Regions from separate parts of the Virgibacillus sp. DJP39 genome, predicted to be linked through region 1. Evidence: a T-box and tRNA genes for the amino acid it is inferred to sense, from the RefSeq annotation. Region 1 holds a T-box; the other holds one or more tRNA genes.
What was found. A T-box is a leader RNA that pairs with one kind of tRNA and senses whether it is charged. The one in region 1 lies ahead of ileS (isoleucine--tRNA ligase), so its partner is inferred to be a tRNA-Ile.
Positions count from the first base shown of each region.

Region 2: it has a tRNA-Ile gene. The T-box ahead of ileS (isoleucine--tRNA ligase) is inferred to sense a tRNA for this amino acid. The anticodon was not compared.

Region 1 is NZ_JBMERP010000002.1:29,079-32,574, reverse strand. Features, by position in the region: gene ileS (isoleucine--tRNA ligase) at 1-2,042, opposite strand, end outside; T-box leader at 2,254-2,483, opposite strand; gene ACOI1D_RS01105 (DivIVA domain-containing protein) at 2,545-3,048, opposite strand; gene ACOI1D_RS01100 (RNA-binding protein) at 3,158-3,496, opposite strand, start outside.
Region 2 is NZ_JBMERP010000032.1:8,059-11,554, forward strand. Features, by position in the region: gene ACOI1D_RS11725 (MFS transporter) at 1-482, opposite strand, end outside; gene sodA (superoxide dismutase SodA) at 605-1,216, opposite strand; tRNA gene ACOI1D_RS11735 (tRNA-Phe) at 1,496-1,568, opposite strand; tRNA gene ACOI1D_RS11740 (tRNA-Ser) at 1,634-1,726, opposite strand; tRNA gene ACOI1D_RS11745 (tRNA-Ile) at 1,747-1,823, opposite strand; tRNA gene ACOI1D_RS11750 (tRNA-His) at 1,833-1,908, opposite strand; tRNA gene ACOI1D_RS11755 (tRNA-Met) at 1,939-2,015, opposite strand; tRNA gene ACOI1D_RS11760 (tRNA-Asn) at 2,019-2,093, opposite strand; gene ACOI1D_RS11765 (Na/Pi cotransporter family protein) at 2,446-3,496, opposite strand, start outside.

The sequences.
Region 1 (3,496 bases):
AGCATATATTGGTCAACTTCCTGCAAGTCACTTACATTTACACGGTCAGTTTCAGGATTAAAATCAGCTAAGTTTGCCAGCATAAAGCGGAATGTATTTCTAATTTTTCGATACGCCTCTGACACATGCTTTAAAATATCCTGTGAAATACGAACATCTGCTTGATAGTCCACTGATGATACCCATAAACGAAGGATATCGGATCCCAATTGTTTTTGAACTTTTGATGGACTCATAATGTTGCCTAATGATTTACTCATTTTCCGGCCATTGCCATCTAGAACAAATCCATGAGAGACAATATTCTCATATGGTGCTTTCCCTGTAACCGCAACAGACGTTGATAAGGAAGAGTTAAACCACCCGCGATACTGGTCACTTCCTTCCAAATAAATATCTGCAGGACGTCTATGGTCATCTCGACCAACTAATACTCCTTCATGGGAAGAACCTGAATCAAACCATACATCCATGATGTCTGTTTCTTTTGTAAATTTCCCGTTTGGGCTATGATCAGATGTAAATCCTTCTGGTAGCAAATCCTTAGCCTCGCGCTCGAACCAAACGTTCGAACCGTGTTCAGCAAACAACTTAGAAATATGTGCAATCGTTTCCTCTGTAATAATCGGTGTTTGGTCTTCAGCGTAAAAAACAGGAATTGGTACTCCCCATGCTCGTTGGCGTGAAATACACCAATCTTCACGGTCTCGAACCATATTAAATAATCGTGTTTCACCCCAGCTTGGATACCAATTAACTCGTTTAATTTCTTCTAAAATATCTTGGCGGAAGTCCTTGATTGACGCAAACCACTGTGATGTTGCACGGAAAATTGTTGGTTTTTTCGTACGCCAGTCATGTGGGTAAGAATGAGTGATGAATGTTAGTTTTAATAAAGCCCCAACCTCTTCAAGCTTTTCTGTGATTTGTTTGTTTGCCTCATCATAAAATAATCCTTCAAATCCGGGAGCCTCACTCGTAAAAATACCTTTGTCATCAACAGGACATAATGCTTCTAGTCCATATCCTTTTGAAACATAAAAATCATCTTCACCATGACCAGGAGCAGTATGAACACATCCTGTACCTGCATCTGTTGTCACATGATCACCTAACATGACAATAGAGTCTCTGTCATAAAAAGGATGCTTCGTAACGATTTTATCAGCCTCTTGGCCTTTAAATGTTTTAATAACTTCTGGATTTTCCCAATCCAATTCATTAGACACTGTCTCAAGCAGATCCTGTGCCACAACAAATTTTTCATTCTCTACCTTTACAACAACATAATCGAATTTTGGGTGTAAACTAATCCCAAGATTTGCTGGAATAGTCCATGGTGTAGTAGTCCAGATGATAACCTTTTCTCCACCATCGAGTAGACCTTTTCCATCCGTTACTTCAAAACCAACATAAATAGATGGTGAACGCTTATCATGGTATTCAATTTCTGCCTCAGCAAGGGCTGATTCAGATGATGGTGACCAATAAACTGGTTTTAATCCTTTATAGATATACCCTTTATTAGCCATCTCACCAAAGACCTTAATTTGTGCTGCTTCATAGTTCTTGTTTAATGTGATATATGGGTTATCCCAATCTCCTCTGACTCCAAGTTGTTTAAACTGTGTACGTTGATTATCTATCTGACCCATTGCATACTCAGCACACATTTTTCTGAATTCAGCAATACTAAGTTCTTTTCGATTTATCTTTTTCTTCTTTGTCAAAGCTGTTTCAATCGGCAGTCCATGTGTGTCCCAACCAGGCACATATGGAGCACTGAAACCAGTCATTGATTTGTAACGAGTGATGAAATCCTTAAGTATTTTATTTAATGCGTGCCCAATATGCAAATCACCATTTGCATATGGTGGTCCGTCATGTAAGACAAATAAAGGTCGGCCCTTTGTACGTTCCTGCCCTTTTTCATATATATTTTCTTCTTCCCATTTCTGTTGACGTACAGGTTCCTTGTTTGGTAAATTACCTCGCATTGGAAACTCTGTCTTTGGCATTAGTAATGTGTCTTTATAATCCATTATTGTTCCTCCTAGTGTTAACTTGCTATAAGCCTTGATCATTTATTTATTGTAATCAAGAAATAGTTATTGTAATCAAGAAATAGTTTTATGTAGCAATTATTTTTAGCAATAAACTTTCTTTCTGCATAAGTGCTGCACTAAGCTTTCGCCAAAAGGCTTGCGATAAGCCAAGTTTTCTAAAAATATTAAAAAAAGCCCTCTACATCCCAAAAGGGACGAGAAGACTCGCGGTACCACCCTTATAAATTTAAATTCTTAATTAAAACTTAAATTCACTCGAAGTTCGTAACGTGAACGACACGTCCAATTCTCCTCTGACAGATTCGATCGGATACTCAGGAGTGATGTTCTAAATGTTTTCTGTACCAGGCTTACACCGTATCCCAGCTCGCTTTAAACAGAGTATAACAATTATACTGTCTCCGTCCTTGTATGTTACTATTCACTTATTAATTAAGTTTATTTTATTATAGATTAATATTGCTTTAATCGTCAACAATTAAGATCTATTTTCTGCTAATTCAAGTTCTTCGCCAATTTCTTCGTCAAATAAGTGATCCCAATCATCTGTTCCAATCATTTCTAACTGTGCTTCAATAAGCATTCTTAGTCTAGTACGGAATACCTTACCCTGTTTTTTAAGTTCTTCTACATCCATGGAAATTCTGCGCGATTTGTTAAGTGCTTCGTTAATAATACGATCTGCGTTTTTCTCTGCTTCTTTAATTATCAACTTTGATTCTTTCGTTGCGTTACCACGAACTTCCTCTGCAGTTTCCTGAGCAATTAAAATTGACTTATTTAAGGTGGTTTCAATATTAGTAAAATGACCTAGTTTTTCATTTAGTTGTTCCATTTTTTCTTTCAGTTCTTTTCTTTCCCGAATCACCATTTCATAGTCTTTAATTACTTGGTCTAAAAATTCGTTAACTTCATCTTCATCATAACCCCGAAAGCCTTTTGTGAATTCTTTGTTATGGATATCTAGTGGTGTTAATGGCACTTGGGCCACCTCCTTACTTTATTTAGAAAACAATATATCAATTAATTAAAATTTTTCCTATTACGACTTAATTCGACGTTTCCTATGGAAATCCTGCATGTTTTTCAAACTATTTTAACTTCGAAGTTGTTATTTTAAGCTTTTCCTTCTTAGTCTTTCCATTAATCCCTTCAACCTTACTGCGGCCTTTGCCTTTAAATGATATTAAATCATTTGCCTGTACAGTGAATGACCGATCATCTACCACTCGATAATTAACTTTAACTAATTTCTTAGAAATGCTTTCTGCAGCAGTCTGCCTTGAAATAGCGTATATACTTTTTATGATTGTGTCTAATCGCATAGATGAAACTAGGTGGTCTTCCGATATCCAGTACAACTCTTTTTCGACTAATTCTTTAATTGATTTTGATACGAAATTTACATTTGTATTCTTTATTGATGTTAG
Region 2 (3,496 bases), on a different contig from region 1:
ATTAATGGACCAATCATCCCTCCGAATGATTGTAGAACACCTAAAAATCCATTAAAAACATCACGCGTATTTGGTTCTGTTATTTCAAATGTAAGTACGTTAAAGGCAAGCCAGTAAAATCCAAACCCTATTCCTAATAGTCCGCCAAGATAAAAATGAAAGGACGCTGCAGAATCACCGATGAACAAAACACTCAAAAAAAATAGAGATAAAAAAATTACCCCTAGTCGTAACAGAAATACTCGATCAATTTTTTTTGCCATTTTGCCAGCAAGTATAAATGTAAGAGGTTGAAGCGTGTAAATGCCCAAATTGTAAAGAGCAATTGTGACGTAATCACCAGATTGTTTCCACAAATATATATTAACAAACGTATTGGATAAAAATAATCCTAAGGAATATAGACCACCTATAACTAACAAAAATACTAAATCGGTATTCTCTTTTATATAGTTAATTACTTTTTCTTTGTATGTTTGCATAGTGAATTTCTCCTCGCAAGTTCCTACATAGTTTGAGCAAATGGCAATGAGATATGCAAACTGTTTCCACTAAATTAAAAAAGACACAGGATATATTTCCTGTGTCTTAAAACAATAAAGAATTATTTAGCTTCGTTATAGTTTTTTGAAACTTCATCCCAGTTTACTACGTTCCAGAATGCTGAAGCATACTCTGGACGTTTGTTTTGATATTTAAGATAGTAAGCATGCTCCCAAACATCTAGTCCTAAAATTGGAGTCTTGCCTTCAGTTAATGGGTTATCCTGATTTGGAGTACTAGTTACTTCAAGTTCACCATTATTTACTACTAACCAAGCCCAACCTGATCCAAAACGAGTTTTAGCCGCTCCTTCAAATTCTTCTTTAAACTTATCAAAGCTGCCAAATTTATTGTTAATCTTATCAGCTAGTTCACCTGAAGGTTCACCGCCACCATTTGGTGAGAGAACTTTCCAAAACAAGCTATGGTTTGCATGACCGCCACCATTGTTGCGGACAGCTGTACGAATGTTTTCTGGTACAGAATTAAGATCTGCAACTAGATCTTCAATGGATTTGTCCTGAAGATCAGCGTGTCCTTCAAGCGCACCATTTAATTTTGTTACGTAAGTATTATGATGCTTCGTATGATGGATGTTCATTGTTTCTTTATCAATAGTTGGTTCTAAAGCATCGTATGCATAAGGTAATTCTGGTAATTCAAATTTAGCCATTATACTTCCTCCTTCAAAATATTGTAATAAAAGGATTGAAAATTCAACCTTTTAAAGCAAGATTATCAGAGCTTTGAGTGACTTGCAACTTATATGCATAAACATATAGTTCACAATTCAAAGCACCCTATTAATACTATTACACGAATAGCTAATTTTAAAACATACCAAAAGCATCAGGAATGCAAAACATTTGGCTTAGTCTAAGCTTTGTAGTTTACTTAGCATCAAAAAAATCAAGTTAAAAAGGATATCCTTTTTAACTTGATTAAGATAAGATGGCTCAGGACGGAATCGAACCGCCGACACAAGGATTTTCAGTCCTTTGCTCTACCGACTGAGCTACTGAGCCATATTTAACTATTTACTGCTTTATGTTCATTTAACTAAATGATTAACAAAGTTTTAAAATATGTATGGAGGAGGAAGAGGGATTCGAACCCCCGCGGGCTTTGACACCCCTGTCGGTTTTCAAGACCGATCCCTTCAGCCAGACTTGGGTATTCCTCCGTACTATTTGAAAAAATAAATGGTGGACCCTGCAGGACTCGAACCTGCGACCGATCGGTTATGAGCCGATAGCTCTAACCAGCTGAGCTAAGGGTCCTACTATTTATGGGGCGACCGGTGGGGCTCGAACCCACGCATGCCGGAACCACAATCCGGTGCGTTAACCACTTCGCCACGATCGCCATAAAGTAATATCTGTTCAAATATATAATTGGTAGCGGCGGAGGGGATCGAACCCCCGACCTCACGGGTATGAACCGTACGCTCTCGCCAGCTGAGCTACACCGCCATATGGCTCCACAGGTAGGACTCGAACCTACGACCGATCGGTTAACAGCCGATAGCTCTACCACTGAGCTACTGTGGAATAATCTGATAAAGTGGATCATAGTGGTACAATCTTGTTTGGGCCTGCTTGTCACACAAACCGTTCCTCGCATGACCTCATAAAACATAGTGCATTCGGTCAAGCTACTGTAAATAATCTAAGTAGAAGTTTCAATTTCTGTTGTAAGGAATTAACAAGCGACGAAATATAATTTATCATGTACTGGACAATCTGTCAACATATTTCGTATAATTTTTTAAAAGTATTTTTGCTGTTACGTTTTTAACAACATTAATAACTATAGCACGCTCACCTCTATTTTTCAATTTAAATCTTCATTTTATATAAAAAAATTAGTTACCTCTCTCAAGGTAACTAATTCTTGTACATTTTATTCCCCTAGAACATCTTCTGCTATGTTAACAGAATGATCTCCTATACGTTCTAAATTACTAATTATATCGACAAATACAATACCAGCCGAACCACTACAATGTCCCTCATTCATCCTGATAATATGTTTTTTACGATAATTTCGTTCCATCTTATCAATTTGATCCTCTTTTTGAACAACTGCCAATGCTTCTTCACGATCCATGTTATCAAGTGCTTTAACTGCTTGCTTAACAGTAAGAATCGTCAAATCAAACATGTCGTTTAAGTCCTCTTGTGCTTGTTCTGTTAAATTTACTTTATTTGACATTTTATAATCAATTAATTCAACAATGTTTTCGAAGTGATCGCCAATTCTTTCTATATCACGAACGGAATCCATCAATGCAGTATGTTTTGCACTTTCTAATTCTGATAGGGATCCTGCTGATATTTCCACTAAATAATCCGTTATTTTGCGATCCAGGCTATTTAATGCACCTTCAATCTGCAAAGCGGTTTCTGAGTTTTTTTGCTTTTGTGTCAGCAAATATTCATATGTTTCTTCAAGTCCTTGAGCAGCATACTCACCCATACGTATTACTTCTGCCTTCGCTTGGTCTAACGCCAACGTTGAAGACTGTTGAATAAAAATAGGATCTAAATGTTTTGGCTTGTATTCAATAGTTACATCCTCACCAGGTATAATTTTCGTAACTAACCAGGCTAATGCTCCAATGAAAGGAAATTGGATAAGCGTATTGACAATGTTGAAACTACCATGAGCATAAGCTAATGTCATTTTCGGATCCAAATTTAATTGGTCCTGTAGAAAAACTACATATTGTGTAAATAGCCCTATAAATATCAAGAAAATAGTTGTACCAATTAAATTAAAAATAACGTGTGTATATGCTGCTCTTTTTGCAGCTACACTTGCTCCGATTGAGGCAAGGACAGCGGTAATAGTAGTACCAATATTGTCTCCAAATAGTACGGGAACTGCCGCGCGTAATTCAATTGCACCCTCAGCAAACAATCCTTGTAGAACACCAATTGTAGCGCTTGAA